DNA from 2 places in the Luteimonas sp. 100069 genome. Region 1 is predicted to be linked to the other one. Evidence: predicted binding sites of a transcription regulator. Region 1 holds the regulator's gene; the other holds the start of a gene.
What was found. Region 1 encodes HrcA, which represses chaperone genes, less so after heat shock. Its sites were predicted from a motif close to TTNGCACTCNNNNNNNNNGAGTGCNAA; they were not measured.
Positions count from the first base shown of each region.

Region 2: the regulator HrcA is predicted to act here: its motif matches at 5,092-5,118, upstream of rpoH (RNA polymerase sigma factor RpoH).

Region 1 covers NZ_RPFN01000001.1:1,436,325-1,444,439, reverse strand. The annotation lists gene fur (ferric iron uptake transcriptional regulator) at 1-202, shown strand, start outside; gene recN (DNA repair protein RecN) at 254-1,939, opposite strand; gene hrcA (heat-inducible transcriptional repressor HrcA) at 2,062-3,105, shown strand; gene grpE (nucleotide exchange factor GrpE) at 3,169-3,699, shown strand; gene dnaK (molecular chaperone DnaK) at 3,827-5,749, shown strand; gene dnaJ (molecular chaperone DnaJ) at 5,886-7,016, shown strand; gene dapB (4-hydroxy-tetrahydrodipicolinate reductase) at 8,021-8,115, shown strand, end outside.
Region 2 covers NZ_RPFN01000005.1:249,837-257,951, forward strand. The annotation lists gene EGK76_RS12495 (valine--tRNA ligase) at 109-2,946, shown strand; gene zupT (zinc transporter ZupT) at 3,308-4,117, shown strand; gene rpoH (RNA polymerase sigma factor RpoH) at 4,203-5,081, opposite strand; gene glnE (bifunctional [glutamate--ammonia ligase]-adenylyl-L-tyrosine phosphorylase/[glutamate--ammonia-ligase] adenylyltransferase) at 5,265-8,036, opposite strand.

The DNA of each region.
Region 1 (8,115 bases):
CAAGCACAACTTCGAGGGCGGCCACGCCGTCTACGAACTCGATCGCGGCGGCCACCACGACCATATGGTCGATGTAGACACCGGCAAGATCATCGAGTTCGAAAGTGCCGAGATCGAGGAGCTGCAGCGGCAGATCGCCGAGCAGTACGGCTACATCCTCGAAGAGCATTCGCTGGTGCTCTACGTGCGCAAGAAGCGCTGAGCCAGCGCGGCATCGACCGGCGCGCGCTGTCCTCGCGCGCTTTCCCCTCGATCAGACGTCCGCAGTCGCCAGCAGCTTGCGCGCCGCCGCGCGAGCTTCCTTGCTGATCTCCACGCCGCCGAGCATCCGCGCCAGTTCCTCGGCGCGCTCGCGGTCGTCGAGCCTCGACACCCGGCTCTCCGTCGCGCCATCGCTCGCGGCCTTGTGCACGCGGTAGTGCGCATGGCCTTTCGCGGCAACCTGCGGCAGATGGGTCACGCACAGCACCTGGCGCCCGGCACCGAGCGCACGGAGCTTGCGGCCGACGATATCGGCCACCGCGCCGCCGATCCCCGAATCGACCTCGTCGAACACCATGGTCGGCACCGCGTCGCTTCCGAGCGCGGCGACTTCGATCGCCAGCGAAATGCGCGAGAGCTCACCGCCCGAGGCGACCTTGCGCAGCGGGCGTGGCGGCTGCCCGGCGTTCGCGGACACCATGAACTCCACGCGTTCGGCGCCTTGCGGATCGGGGCGGGTGACGTCGAGCGCTTCGACCGCCACCTCGAACACGCCACCGCCCATGCCGAGCTCGTGGATAAGGGAAGTGGTCGCACTCGACAGCGACTTGGCTGCGCTGCGCCGGGCGGCGCCCAGGCGGTCGGCGGCCGCACGCCAGCGCGCCATCGCCGCCTCGATCTCGTCGTCGAGTTGCAGCAGGCGCTCGCCGGCGCCTTCGAGCTGGTCGAGCTCGGCGCTCAGGCGCGCCTGTACATCGGCGAGCTCCTCGGGCGTGACCCGGTGCTTGCGCGCGAGCTCGTGCAGGCGGACAAGCCGCTGCTCCAGCGTCGCCAGCTGTCCGGGATCGATGTCGAGATCGTCACGGACCTGGTCGAGCAGCAGCGTGGCCTCGTCGAGCTGGATCGCGGCGGCATCGAGCAGCGCATCCACCTCGCCCAGGCGCGGCTCGTGCGCGCGCATCCGGCCCAGCTCGTGGCGCAGCGTCTGCAGGGCCTGCGGTAGGCCGAAGGCGTCGTCGCCGCGCATGCGTTCGAGTGCGGAATCGCAGGCCTGGATCAGGCCGGCCGCGTTGGCCTGCCGCCGATGGGCTGCGAACAGCTCCGCGACCGCCTCGGCATGGAGGGCCTCCTCCTGGAGTTCCCCGAGCTGGTGGCGCAGCCAGTCGCGTCGCTCCTCCACATCACCGATGCCGGCGAGGGCTTCGCGCTCCTCGTGCAGCGCGCGCCAGGCCTGCGTGCAGGCACGCACCTCGGCAAGCAGGGCGCCATTGCCGGCCTGCGCGTCCAGCAGGGCGAGCTGGCTGCCGCGGGCGAGCAGGGCCTGGTGTTCGTGCTGACCATGGATCTCCACCAGATGCCCGGCCAGTTCGCCGAGCTGGGCGATCGTTGCCGGCCGTCCATTGATCCAGGCGCGCGAGCCGCCGTCAGCGCGCAGGGTGCGGCGCAGCTGGCAGACCATTCCATTCCCGATCCCGCCGTCGTCGAGTTCGTTGTCCTGCAGCCAGCGCAGCGCGGGGGCGGCGTCCTCGAGCGAGAACTCCGCGTGCAGCTCGGCGCGTTCAGCGCCGTGACGCACGATCCCGCTGTCGGCGCGCTGGCCGGACAGGAACCCGAGCGCGTCGACCAGCAGCGACTTGCCGGCGCCGGTCTCGCCCGAAATGACGGTCAGGCCCGGGCCGAACTCCAGGTCGGACTGGCTGGCGACGGCGAAATTGCGGATGGCGAGATGGGTCAGCATGGTTGCGGATTGTGCCTTGGCGTGCCGTGGGCGGATAGCGGAACGCTTGATACCGGGCCTCCGTCTCACAGTCGGAGAACGCCGCGCTTGCGTCGCCGCTTGGCGCGCCGTATACCGCCCCCATGCCGTCCGAACGCCGCCATCCGCTCGACCCGCGTGCCCGCCAGCTGTTGCGTACGCTGATCGGGCGGCATATCCAGGACGGCGAGCCGGTCGGATCGCAGACCCTGGCGAAGCACGCCGGGCTGGATGTGAGCGCCGCGACCATCCGCAACATCCTCGCCGATCTCGAGGAGGCGGGCCTGCTGGCCTCGCCGCATACCTCGGCCGGCCGCATCCCCACCGCGCAGGGCTATCGCGTCTTCGTCGATTCGCTGCTGCAGGTCAAACCGCTGCGCGCCTCGGAGATGGATCGACTGCGCGGCGAGCTCGGCGCCGCGGGTGGCCAGCATTCGCTGCTCGGCAGCGCCTCGGAACTGGTCTCGGCGATGACCCATTTCGTCGGTGTGGTGTCGGTACCCAGCCGCGAGCAGCTGGCTTTCAGGCATATCGATTTCCTGCCGCTCGACGGCCAGCGGCTGATGGCGATCATCGTGTTTGCCGACCACGAAGTGCAGAACCGGATCTTCCAGACCCGGCGCAGTTTCCAGCTCGGTGAGCTCGAGCGGGTGGCCAACTACCTCAACCAGCAGTTCGCCGGGCGTCCGCTGGGCGACATCCGCGCCGCCCTGGTCGAGGAGCTGCGCCACGCGCGCGACGAGATGGAGGCGCTGCTGTCCCACACCATGGAACTCGCCGAGCAGGCGCTGGTGCCGGGTGACGAGGACATGCTGCTGGCCGGGCAGAACCGCCTGATCGGCGTGCAGGACCTGTCGGACCTGGACCGCCTGCGCGAGCTGTTCGAAGCCTTCGCGCGCAAGCGCGAGATCCTGCAGCTGCTCGAACGCACCATGCGTGCGCCCGGGGTGCGGATCTTCATCGGTGAGGAGACCGGACTGGCGCCGCTGGAGGGCATGTCGCTGGTGACCGCGCCCTACGGCGCCGGCGGCCGGACACTGGGCGTACTCGGGGTGATCGGCCCCTCGCGCATGGCCTACGAGCGGGTGATTCCGGTCGTGCAGGCGACCGCGAGCTTGCTCGGCGCGGCCCTGCAGCCCGAGCCTTGAATCGGGCCTGCACGGCCCCATAGCTGGCAGGTCGGCGGCCAGACGCCCGCCCCGGAACCAGACATGACCCAGCCACAGCACGATGCCCAGACCCCGAACATTCCAGAAGACGAGGCCCCCGAGGTTTCCGTCGAGCAGCGGCTCGCCGAGCAGGTCGAGCTTGTAAGCGCCGAGCTCGAGCAGCTCCGGGCGCAGGTGTTGCTGGAGCGCGCCGATCTCGAGAACCAGCGCAAGCGCCTCGCGCGTGAGGTCGAGAACGCCCGCCGCTTCGCCAACGAGCGTCTGCTCGCGGCGCTGGTACCGGTGTTCGACGCACTCGAGGCGGGTCTTGCCAGTGCTCCCGAGGCCGACCCGCTGCGCAACGGGGTCGAGCTGACCCTGCGCGAGCTCACCAAGGCGACCGAGAGCAATGGCCTGGCCACCGTGGCGCCTGCGCCGGGCGACGCCTTCAATCCGGAGCACCACCAGGCGATGAGCGTGATCGATGCCCCCGGCGTGCCGGGCGGTGCGGTGGCGCAGGTGTTCCAGAAGGGCTACCTGCTCAACGAGCGCCTGCTGCGCCCGGCCATGGTCGTCGTCGCCAAGGCAGATTGACGCGGCGCCCCCGATACGGGTCGTCACCGGATGCGTCGCACCGCTTGAACGCTGTGTTGCGTGTCCCCAGATCACGGTTATGGACGGCGTTGCCGTCACCCAGACAACCTTCTAGAGGAAGCAGCGCATGGCAAAGATCATCGGCATCGACCTGGGCACGACGAACTCGTGCGTGGCGATCATGGACGGCGGTAAAGCCAAGGTCATCGAGAACAGCGAGGGCGACCGCACCACGCCGTCCATCGTCGCCTATACAAAGGACGGCGAAGTACTGGTGGGCGCTTCGGCCAAGCGGCAGGCGGTGACCAATCCCAACAACACCTTCTTCGCGGTCAAGCGCCTGATCGGCCGCCGCTTCAAGGACGCCGAAGTCCAGAAGGACATCGGCCTGGTCCCGTACAAGATTCTCGAGCACGACAATGGCGACGCCTGGGTGTCGACCAACGACGGCAAGCGCCTGTCGCCGCAGGAAGTGTCCGCGCGCATCCTCGAGAAGATGAAGAAGACCGCCGAGGATTACCTGGGCGAGAAGGTGACCGAGGCGGTGATCACGGTGCCGGCGTACTTCAACGACAGCCAGCGCCAGGCGACCAAGGACGCCGGTCGCATTGCCGGCCTGGACGTGAAGCGCATCATCAACGAGCCGACCGCGGCCGCGCTGGCCTACGGCCTCGACAAGTCGGGTGGCGACCGCAAGGTCGCCGTCTACGACCTGGGTGGCGGTACCTTCGACGTGTCGATCATCGAGATCGCCGAAGTCGATGGCGAGAAGCAGTTCGAAGTGTTGGCCACCAACGGCGACACCTTCCTGGGTGGCGAGGACTTCGACGCACGCGTCATCGACTACCTCGTCGAAGAGTTCAACAAGGACCAGGGCATCGACCTGCGCAAGGATCCGTTGGCGCTGCAGCGCCTGAAGGATGCGGCCGAGCGGGCGAAGATCGAGCTTTCGTCCTCGCAGCAGACCGAAGTGAACCTGCCCTACGTCACCGCCGACGCCTCGGGCCCGAAGCATCTGAACATCAAGCTCACCCGCGCCAAGCTGGAGGCCCTGGTCGAGGAACTGGTGCGCAAGACCATCGAGCCCTGCCGCACCGCGCTCAACGACGCAGGCCTGCGCGCGTCCGACATCAACGAGGTGATCCTCGTCGGTGGTCAGACCCGCATGCCGAAGGTGCAGGCGGCGGTGGCCGAGTTCTTCGGCAAGGAGCCGCGCAAGGACGTCAACCCCGATGAGGCTGTCGCGATCGGTGCGGCGGTGCAGGGTGGTGTGCTGGCGGGCGACGTCAAGGACGTGCTGTTGCTCGACGTCACGCCGCTGAGCCTCGGCATCGAGACCCTGGGTGGCGTCTTCACCAAGATCATCGAGAAGAACACCACGATCCCGACCAAGGCATCGCAGACGTTCTCGACCGCTGACGACAACCAGTCCGCCGTCACCGTGCATGTGCTGCAGGGCGAGCGCGAGCAGGCCCGCTACAACAAGTCGCTCGCGCGCTTCGACCTGACCGGCATCGAGCCGGCGCCGCGCGGCATGCCGCAGGTGGAGGTGTCGTTCGACATCGACGCAAACGGCATCCTGCATGTGTCGGCCAAGGACAAGAAGACCGGCAAGGAGCAGAAGGTCGAGATCAAGGCCGGTTCGGGACTGTCCGAGGAGGAGATCGCACAGATGGTTGCCGATGCCGAAGCGCATCGCGAGGACGACAAGCGGTTCCACGAGCTCGTCGCCGCACGCAACCAGGCCGACGCGCTGGTGCACAGCACCCGCAGCGCGATCAAGGACAACGGCGAGAAGCTTCCCGGTGATCTGATCGGCAATGCCGAGGCGGCGATCGCCGACGTCGAAACCGCGATGAAGGGTGAGGACAAGGCGCAGATCGAGGCCAAGTCGAAGGCGCTTGAAGAAGTGGCCCAGCGGCTCTTTGCCGCAGCCGGCGCTGCCGGCCAGCCGGGCGCAGGGGGTTCGGCCGGCGGTGATGCTCCCAGGTCCGACGATGTGGTCGATGCGGAGTTCACCGAGGTCAAGGACGACGAGAAGAAGTCCTGATCCACGTATGCGCCGCCCCGTGGCGGGCGGCGCTTCCTATCGCGCGACGCGGCCTCCGGTCGCACGAAGGGCGGAGCAATCCGCTCTTCGCGCATGTCCGCCTGCGCCGTGTCCGTAACTCCAGAACTGGCTGTCCATGAAACGCGATTACTACGAAGTCCTCGGTGTCTCCCGCTCTGCGAGCGAGCAAGAACTCAAGAAGGCCTATCGCCGTTGCGCGATGAAGCACCATCCGGACCGCAATCCCGGAGATTCCGCCGCGGAAGCCGCGTTCAAGGAGTGCAAGGAGGCCTACGAGGTGCTGTCGGACGGCGGCAAGCGGCGCATGTACGACCAGCACGGCCATGCAGCATTCGAGCACGGCATGGGCGGCGGCAACGCCGGGCCGGGTTTCGGCCAGGGCGCGGACATGGGCGACATCTTCGGCGACATCTTCGGCAACATCTTCGGTGGTGGCGGCCGCGGTGGACCGCGCCGCGGCGCCGATGTGGGATGCGTCGTGGAACTCGATCTCGAGGAGGCGGTGGGCGGAGTCGAGAAGCGTGTCGAACTGCCGACGCTGGCAGGGTGCGACGACTGCGACGGCACCGGCTCGGAAGACGGCAAGCGCGAGGTCTGCACGACCTGCGCCGGCCGCGGCCAGGTGCGCATGCAGCGGGGCATCTTCACGATGCAGCAGGCCTGTCCGCACTGCGACGGGCAGGGCCAGATCATCGCCAAGCCCTGCAAGACGTGTCACGGCGCAGGTCGCGTCGAGGACGAGAAGGTGCTGTCGGTGAAGATTCCGGCGGGCGTGGACAACGGGGATCGCATCCGTCTGTCGGGTGAAGGCGAGGCCGGGCCGGCAGGGGCGCCTCCCGGGGATCTGTATGTCGAAGTGCGGGTACGCCCGCATCCGATCTTCCAGCGCGACGGCGACGACCTGCATTGCGAAGTGCCGATCCGTATTTCCCAGGCGGCACTCGGCGATACGGTGCGCGTGCCTACGCTGGGCGGCGAGGCCGAGATCCGCGTGCCGGCCGAGACCCAGACCGGAAAGGTCTTCCGCCTGCGCGACAAGGGCGTCAAGTCGGTGCGCAGCCGCGCGCCCGGCGACCTGTACTGCAAGGTGGTCGTGGAGACTCCGGTCAACCTGACGGTCGAGCAGCGCGAGTTGCTGGCCCAGTTCGAGAGCACATTCAGTGGTGAGAACGCACGTCGGCATTCGCCCAAGTCCAGTACGTTCATCGACGGGGTGCGCGGCTTCTGGGAGCGCATGACGTCCTGAGTGCGGGTGGGCAACGCCTGCAACGAGCCGCCCGGCCATGTGCCGGGCGTTTTCGTTTCTCCGCCGTGGGGCGGCCTGTTTTCGGGTCGGCTTCGGCGGCGGCGGTCCCCGGGCCCAGGCGCCGGGTAAACCATCCACAGGCGGTGTGGATGGCCTGTCGACAATGTTGTGGATAAGCGTCGCAAGTACGCGTCCGCGCAAGGGACGGGCGAAGTGGTCAATGTGTCGCCACTGTGACGACGCGCACAGGCGCGTCGATTGCGGCGATTGCGCCGCGATCGCCGCCATGGCGCGGTTCCAGCGCGATTTGGAAGCAGCCGTCTTGACGCGCACCTCGTTTGGGTCTAGTCGCGGTGATGTCCACACGGGGTGTGGATGGTCGGATGACAAAGGTGTGGATAAGCCTTCGCATCGGCGTTGCGCCGGGCCCTTCGGCTGGTGGTCATTCCGTCGCCAATAGTGCGGCCGGGAGCCGGGATCGTGCTCCATCCGCGCATGCGCGCCGGCGTGCCCGGATCTCCGCAGTTGATCCAGCGGGTCGGTGACCCGAGTTGTGTCCGGTGACGCTTGACCCGCAGGTGGCGACGGGCTAGTCGCGCTTTCATCCACAGCGGGTGTGGATGGTTTGAGGACAAGGCTGTGGGTAACTCCTCCAAAGCCGCCTGCGTCCCGGTCCTCCGGAAGCTGGTCAGAATCTCGCCAACAGCCGCAAATCCGCTCGATCTGCCCCTTGACCCGCGCAATGCCATGCGGCACCTGCGAACGCCGCCGCCGGGCTCGCCGAACCCAAGAGGAAGTCGCCGGGTCGCGGGTGCTGTGGCGCCGGCTTTGCGTCCATCGAAAGGGGCGAGGTTGTCAGGCGCAAACCGCCGAAACCGCAGGCGAGGGTCAGGCAAACGTGTCCGCCGCGGCCCAAGGGCGGCACGCTAGAATGCGGACATGGCCATTCAACCGATTTCCAGCGCCGCTTGCCGCCCTCCCACGCGTGGTCTGCAGGTGTCCGCATGAGCGGCCGTGTGCGGGTGCTGGTGCACGGCGCGTCCGGCCGGATGGGCATGACGCTGCTGCGCCTGGCCGCCGATCGCGAGGATCTGTGCGT
Region 2 (8,115 bases), on a different contig from region 1:
GATCGCAGGCGCGCGCCACGCGCGATGCGTGCCGCATCCGGCGACCCCTTCCATCCGCCCACCGGGCACCTTCTCGCGTGACCGAGAAGACCAACGCGACCTGCCACCATGACCGACACCCTCGCCCCCAGCTACGACCCCGGCACCTTCGAAGCCCGCCTCTACGCGGAATGGGAGCAGTCCGGCGTCTTCCAGCCACAGGGCGACGGCCCGGCCTACTCCATCCTGCTGCCGCCACCGAACGTCACCGGCACGCTGCACATGGGCCACGCCTTCCAGCACACGCTGCAGGACGCGCTGATCCGCTACCACCGCATGCTCGGCGACCGCACGCTGTGGCAGATGGGCACCGACCACGCCGGCATCGCGACCGAGATGGTGGTCTCGCGCAACCTCGCGCTGGAAGGCAAGGGCGAGACCCGCGACTCCCTGGGTCGCGACGGTTTCATCGAGAAAGTGTGGGAGTGGAAGGGCCAGTCCGGCGACACGATCGAGCGCCAGATGCGCCGGCTCGGCGCGTCGGGTGACTGGTCGCGCAAGACCTTCACCATGGATCCGCTGCCCTCGCAGGCCGTCGTCGAAGCCTTCGTGCGCCTGCATGAGGAAGGCCTGATCTACCGCGGCCAGCGGTTGGTCAACTGGGACCCGGTGCTCAAGACCGCGATCTCCGATCTGGAGGTCATCAGCGAGGAAGAAGACGGTTCGCTGTGGTCGATCCGCTACCCGCTGGCCGATGGCGCGAGCTACGAACACATCGAAGTCGACGCCGACGGCAACGAGACGCTGCGCGAAACGCGCGATTACCTGGTCGTCGCGACGACGCGCCCGGAAACCATGCTCGGCGACACCGCGGCGATGGTGCATCCCGACGACGCGCGTTATGCGCACCTGATCGGCAAGTCGGTGGTGCTGCCATTGACCGGCCGCACCATCCCGGTCATCGGCGACGGCTATGTCGACCGCGCCTTCGGCACCGGCGTGGTCAAGGTCACGCCCGCGCACGATTTCAACGACTACCAGGTCGGCCAGCGCCACGGCCTGCCGATGATCAACCTGTTCACGCCCGATGCCGCGCTCAACGAGAACGCGCCCGAGCGCTACCGCGGTCTCGACCGTTTCGACGCACGCAAGGCGGTGCTCGCCCATCTGGAAGCGGAAGGCTTCCTGGTGGAGACGAAGCCGCACAAGCTGCAGGTCCCGCGCGGCGACCGCACCGGCCAGGTCATCGAGCCGTACCTGACCGACCAGTGGTTCGTCGCGATGGAGGGCTTCGCGAAACGCGGCATGGACCTCGTCGAGAGTGGCGAGGTCAGGTTCGTCCCGCCGAACTGGACCAACACTTACCGCCACTGGATGGAGAACATCCAGGACTGGTGCATCAGCCGCCAGCTGTGGTGGGGGCATCGCATTCCCGCGTGGTACGACGCCGATGGCCGCGCCTACGTCGGCCGCGACGAAGCCGAAGCGCGTGCGAAGGCCGGCCTGGGCGCCGATGTTGCGCTGACCCAGGACACCGACGTGCTCGAGACCTGGTTCTCCTCGGGCCTGTGGCCGATCAACACGATGGGCTGGCCTGACGAGGCTGCGATGGCCGAGCGCGGCTTCGAACAGTTCGTGCCGTCGAGCGTGCTCGTCACCGGCTTCGACATCATCTTCTTCTGGGTCGCCCGGATGATCATGCTGACCGACCACCTGACCGGCCAGGTGCCGTTCCGCGACGTCTACATGACCGGCCTGGTCCGCGACCGCGATGGCCAGAAGATGTCGAAGTCGAAGGGCAACGTGCTCGATCCGCTCGACATCATCGACGGCATCAGCATCGAGGACCTGGTCGCCAAGCGCACCACCGGGCTCATGAAGCCCAAGGACGCGCCGAAGATCGAAAAGGCCACGCGCAAGGAATTCCCCGAGGGCATCGCCGCCCACGGCGCCGATCCGCTGCGTTTCACGATGGCCGCGCTGGCTGGCCCCGGCCGCGACATCAAGTTCGATCTGGGCCGCGCCGAGGGCTACAAGAACTTCTGCAACAAGCTCTGGAACGCGACGCGCTTCGTGCTGATGAACACCGAGGGCTTCCGGCCCGGTGGCGCGCTCGAACCGGCGACGGATGCCGAAAAGTGGATCCTCGCACGGCTGGCGGGCACGGCCGACGAGGCGCGCACGCACTTCGAGAGCTACCGCTTCGACCTGCTTGCGCAGACGCTGTACGAATTCGCATGGAACGACTTCTGCGACTGGTTCGTCGAACTCGCCAAGCCTGCACTGCTCGGCGACGACGCCGCGGCTGCGGGCAGCACCCGCCATACCCTGCTGCACGTGCTCGAATCGCTGCTGCGACTGCTGCATCCGCTGATCCCGTTCGTCACCGAAGAACTGTGGCGCCAGGTTGCGCCGCGTGTCGGCATCGAAGCGGAGACGATCTCGCTGCAGCCGTACCCGGCATCCGACGCACGCGTCGCGGACTACGCCCAGGCCACCACCGACATCGAGTGGCTCAAGCAGATGGTCACCGCGCTGCGGCGAATCCGCAGCGAGCTCGGCGTCTCGCCGTCGAAGCAGGTCCCGCTGCTGGCGCGCGCCGGCAATGATCGCGACGCCGCGCGCCTGCAACGCTGCGCCTCCCAGCTGCGCTTCCTCAACCGTCTGTCGAACATCGAAGTGCTCGATGGCACTACGCCCGACGCCGACCTGCCGCCAGCGGCGTCCGCACTGGTGGGCGAGCTGGCGCTGTTCGTGCCCCTCGAGGGCCTGGTCGACCTGGACGCCGAACGTGCGCGCCTCGACAAGGAGATCGCCCGGGTGTCCAGCGAGAAGGACAAGAGCGCCGCCAAGCTCGCGAAGTTCAGCGACAAGGTGCCGGCCGCGGTCGTCGACCAGGAACGTCAGCGCCTCGTCGACTGGACCGCGCAGTACGACGCGCTGACCGCGCAGCGCGCGCGGCTCTGACCGTCCCCCGCGCACAGGCGCGGGCCGACAGGCGGGCACGGCCGCGCTGCGGCTGCCGCCGTGGCGTGGCGTAAGCGGGTCCGGGCCGCCCGTTCGCGCTGGCGATGCGGGACTACCGCACGAGTCCCGGGGAGCTGCACCACATCGCGCAGCCCGCCCCGCGCTGGCACCGGCAGGCGGGCGCTGGCCATGTACGCACGCGGGTCGTGGCTGGCGCCAGCGACGCGCAGCTGGGCCGATGGGCGCCCCGACGGTCGACACGCCTCAACCGCGCGCTCTCGGATAGCATGGCGCCGCGTCTTCCCGCGACTGCAGTCCACCGGCGTCGCGCCCCGCCTCCACGCTCCGCCCGGGCCAACGCATGATCGAAGTCTCGAGCTCCAACTTTCTCATCGCGCTCGGCGTGACCACCGCGGCCGGCCTGGCGACCGGGCTCGGCAGCCTGATGGTGATCTTCGCCAAGCAGCCCAACGCCCGGCTGCTGGCCTTCGGCCTCGCCTTCGCCGCCGGCGCCATGGTCTACGTGTCGCTGACCGAGATCCTGGACAAGGCGGTCCAGGCCTTCACAAATGCCTACGGCGGCCAGCTGGGCTTCACCTGGGGCACGCTGTCGTTTCTGGGCGGCCTGCTGTGCATCGTCGCCATCGACCGGCTGGTCCCCAACCCGCACGAGCGGCTGGAAGTGGACGACCCCTATTTCCGCGAGCACAACACCAGCTACATCCGCCGCGTCGGCCTGCTCACCGCGATCGCGATCACCGCGCACAACTTTCCGGAGGGCCTGGCCACGTTCTTCGCGACACTCGAGAACCCGGGCGTTGGCCTGCCGCTGGCGTTCGCGATCGCGATCCACAACATTCCCGAGGGCATCGCGATCGCGGTGCCGGTGTATTTCGCGACGAACAACAAGCTCTACGCGTTCCTGGCCTGCCTGCTGTCGGGCCTGGCCGAACCGATCGGGGCGTTGATCGGCTACGCCGTGCTGCGGCCGTACCTGTCGGAGCCGGTGTTCGGCGTGGTGTTCGGGCTGATCGCCGGTGTGATGGTCTTTCTTGCGCTCGACGAACTGCTGCCGGCGGCCAAGCGCTACGCGAAGGGCCACGAGACGGTATACGGCCTGGTCAGCGGCATGGCCGCGCTGGCGGTGAGCCTGGTGCTGTTCAAGTGGTGACCTGGGGGCGGCGACGCCACGTGCCCGGTGCAAAGAAAAACGGCCCGCTTGCGCGGGCCGTTTCGTAGCCGACTGGCGCGACGGATCAGGCCGCGAACAGCGCCTTCATCTTCTTCAGCGCGTTGGCTTCGACCTGGCGGATGCGCTCGGCGGAGACGCCGTACTCGTCTGCCAGTTCCTGCAGCGTCACCTTGTGCTCGTCGTCGAGCCAGCGGCGGCTGATGATGTCGCGCGAGCGGGCATCGAGCGAGGCCATGCCTTCGCGCAGCAGCTCGAGCTTGTTCTCCTCGCTGTCGTTGCGCTCATAGGCTTGGGCCGGGCCCTCGTCCTGCGCCACCAGGTAGGCGACCGGCGCCGGCGGCGCGTTGTCGTCGTCCTCGCCTGCAGGCGCGTCGAAGCCGATGTCGCGGCCGGACAGGCGCGACTCCATCTCCAGCACCTCGCGCTCGGACACGTTGAGATCCGCGGCGACCGCCTTGACCTCGCTGGCATTGAGCCAGCCCAGACGCTTCTTGCTCTTGCGCAGGTTGAAGAACAGCTTGCGCTGGGCCTTGGTCGTGGCGACCTTGACGATGCGCCAGTTCTTGAGAATGAACTCGTGCATCTCGGCGCGGATCCAGTGCACCGCGAAGCTCACCAGGCGCACGCCGACATCGGGGTCGAAGCGCTTGACGGCCTTCATCAGGCCGATGTTGCCCTCCTGGATCAGGTCGCCGAGCGGCAGTCCGTAACCGTTGTAGCCACGGGCGACATGCACGACGAAGCGCAGGTGCGAATGCACCAGTTCGCGCGCGGCATCGAGATCCTCGTGGTCGCGGTAGCGCTGCGCGAGCGCCTGCTCCTCTTCGACCGACAGCACCTCGATACGGTGCACGGCGCTGATGTAGGCGTCCAGCGAACCAAGCGGGCTGGGAATCGGAAGGCTGTTGGCAACCAGGGCGTGGGACATGGTCTGCGTACTCATGGAGTGGATGTTAGCAGTCGCCATCTAAGACTGCTAAGGCGCGCGGAAGTTCCCGAACGTTCTGGAAATGGAATGGTTGCGGAAGACCCGACGGGGATCCTCATGAGGCTTTCGAGAGGCTGCCGCAGCGAGTTGGATGATTATCCGGACCCACCTGCAACTGACGGATGAAGAGCGGCCTGTTCAGGACCATCGGGCCACGCGACAGATCGTTTCACGCGCTGCAGCCAGTCCGGGACTGGCGGGCACGATCCGGGTGCGGCGGTCCAGGCTGCAGCCCAGGGCCAGCTCCAGCAGCGTCGCGTGCGCGGCGCGCAGGCTGGCGCTGGTTGCCGGGTCCAGCAGGTTCTCGGCGCCCGCAGCCTCCAGCAGCAGGGGGGTCGCGCGCGGACCGAGCAGCGCTGGCCGCGTGGCGGCCTCGCGCAACACGAGGTACTGCAGCAGGAACTCCAGGTCGACGAGGCCGCCCTCGCCCTGCTTGAGGTCGAAGAACCCCTCGGTGCTGCGATCGAGCTCGGCGCGCATGCGTCGCCGCATCGCTGCGACATCTTCGCGCAGCACGGCCGGATCGCGGGGGGCGGACAGTGTCGTCCGCCGGACCTCCTCGAAGACCGCGGCCATGGCGTCGTCGCCCGCGACGAAGCGCGCCCGCACCAGCGCCTGGTGCTCCCAGGTCCACGCCCGCTCGCGCTGGTATTCCGAATAACTCGCCAGCGAAGACACCAGCAGGCCCTTACCGCCGTCGGGCCGCAGCCGTACGTCCACGTCGTAGAGCCGACCGCCGCCGGTCACGGTGCCCAGCAGCGCAACGATCTTCTGGCCCAGTCGCGCCGCCCAGCGCTGCGCGTCCAGCGGCCGCGCCCCGTCCGATTGCGCCCCCGGCGGGGCGTCGTAGAGGAACACCAGGTCGAGGTCGGAGCCGAAGCCCAGTTCCTCGCCCCCCAGGCTGCCGTAGCCGACGACCGCGAAGCGCGCGTCCGGCAGCGCGCCATGGGCGGCCTCGAGGTCGCGCTTGGCGAGTGCCAGTACGACGTCTACGACCGCGTCGGCCAGCCACGCCAGCTGACGCGTCGCATCCTGGCCGGACTGCCGCCCATCGAGCGTGGCCAGCGCGATCCGGAAGCTGAGTTGTTGACGGGTCTCGTTGAGCGCGAGCAACGAGGCTTCGAGATCGGGCTGGCGCAGGGCCCGTGCGCAGGCCTCCGCCAGATCGCCGCGTTGCGGCAGGGGGCCTTCCGCGCGCGCGTCGAGCAGTTCGTCGAGCAGCAGCGGATGGGCGGCCACGCGCTCGGCGAGGAACGCGCTGCGCGTGACCACTCCCACCAGGCGCGCGAGCGCAGCCGGCCGCTCGTCGAGCAGGGCCAGGTAACTGGCCCGGCGCAGGATGTTGTGCAGCAGCGCGAGCAGCCGGCGGATCGCCTGAAGCGGGCGGTCCGCAGGCGCCGAGGCCTGCAGCAGGACCGGCATCAGGCGGTCGAGCCGCGCACGCGCCGCATCCGAGAGATCGCGCACGCTCGGCGAACGGGCGAAGTCGCGCAGCGCCGAGTCGACATCCGCCGCATCCGCAAAGCCCGCAGCCTCGAGCACCGCCGGCGCGCCCCCGTCAGGCAGCGCTTTCCAGTAGCCGGCGATGTCGCCATCGGCCTCGACGCTGCGCTGCTGGCTGCGCACCGCGAACAGCGCATCGAATTCCTGGGCCACGGCGGCGCGCTGTGTGCATAGCGCGTCTTCGAGCGAGGCCCAGTCGACATGGCCGAGGCCGCGAGCAACGCGCAGCCGGTCCAGCGGATCGGACGGCAGCCGGTGCGTCTGCGCGTCGCGCAGCATCTGCAGGCGGTTTTCCAGCCGGCGCAGGAAGCGGTACGCGTGCTGCAGCAGGGCCAGCGTGTCCGCATCGATCTGCGCATGCGCGTGCAGGGCCTCGAGCGCAGGCATCAGCCGGCGCTCGCGCAGCGCCGGCTCGCGGCCGCCGCGGATCAACTGCAGCGCCTGGGCCAGGAATTCGATCTCGCGAATCCCGCCTTCGCCGCGCTTGATGTCGTCTGCAAGATCCTTGCGCGCCACCTCGGCGGCGATCATCGCCTTCATCTGCCGCAGGCCGTCGAGTGCGCCGTAGTCGAGATAACGGCGATAGATGAAGGGCCGCAACTGGACGAGAAAGCGTTCGCCCGCCTCGATGTCGCCCGCGACCGGCCGGGCTTTCTGCCAGGCATACCGCTCCCAGTCGCGGCCTTCGTGCTGGAAGTACTGCTCCATCGCCGCGAAGCTCAGGGCGATGCGTCCGGCATTGCCGAACGGACGCAGGCGCAGGTCCACGCGATGACTGAAGCCGTCGGCCGTGGTCTCGTCCAGCAGTCTCGTCAGCTGCTGGCCGAGACGGGTGAAATAGGCCTCGGCGGCCAGCGGGCGCGCGCCATCACTGTCACCTGCAGCGGCGAAGCCGTAGATCAGGTCGATGTCGGAGCTGAAATTGAGCTCGCCGCCGCCGAGCTTCCCGAGCCCGAACACGACCAGATGGACCGCGCGACCCTCGGCATCGCGCACGTGGCCGTAGCGCTCGACGAACTCGCCTTCGAGCGCCTCCAGCGCCAGCGACAGGCAGGTTTCCGCGAGCCGGGTACTGCCGGCGAGCGTCGCATCGACATCGTCGACCCCGTGCACATCCCGCCAGACCAGCCGGGCCGAGCACGCGGCGCGATACCGGCGCAGCAGGGCCGGCCACTCCCCGCGGTTGGCGGGCGTCAGCGCAGGCGCCGCGATGCCGCTCCTCGCATCATCGCCCAGCAGTTGCGCCAGCACGTCGGGCTGCCGCTGCAGCACCTCCAGGGCGAAATCGCTGGCCAGCGCAACCGGGGACACGCGGGCCATCGCGGCGGCATCGCTGCGTACAGTCGCCGGCAAGCGGGCCAGAAGCCGGTCGAGATGGGCGTCGAGTTCAGGGGGCATGTCGTGCATCGACGGATTGTCGCATTGCCCGTCGCGCCAGCTGCGGGGCGCACTCCATGCCGCGAAGGTGCGGCGCGCATCGCGCGAC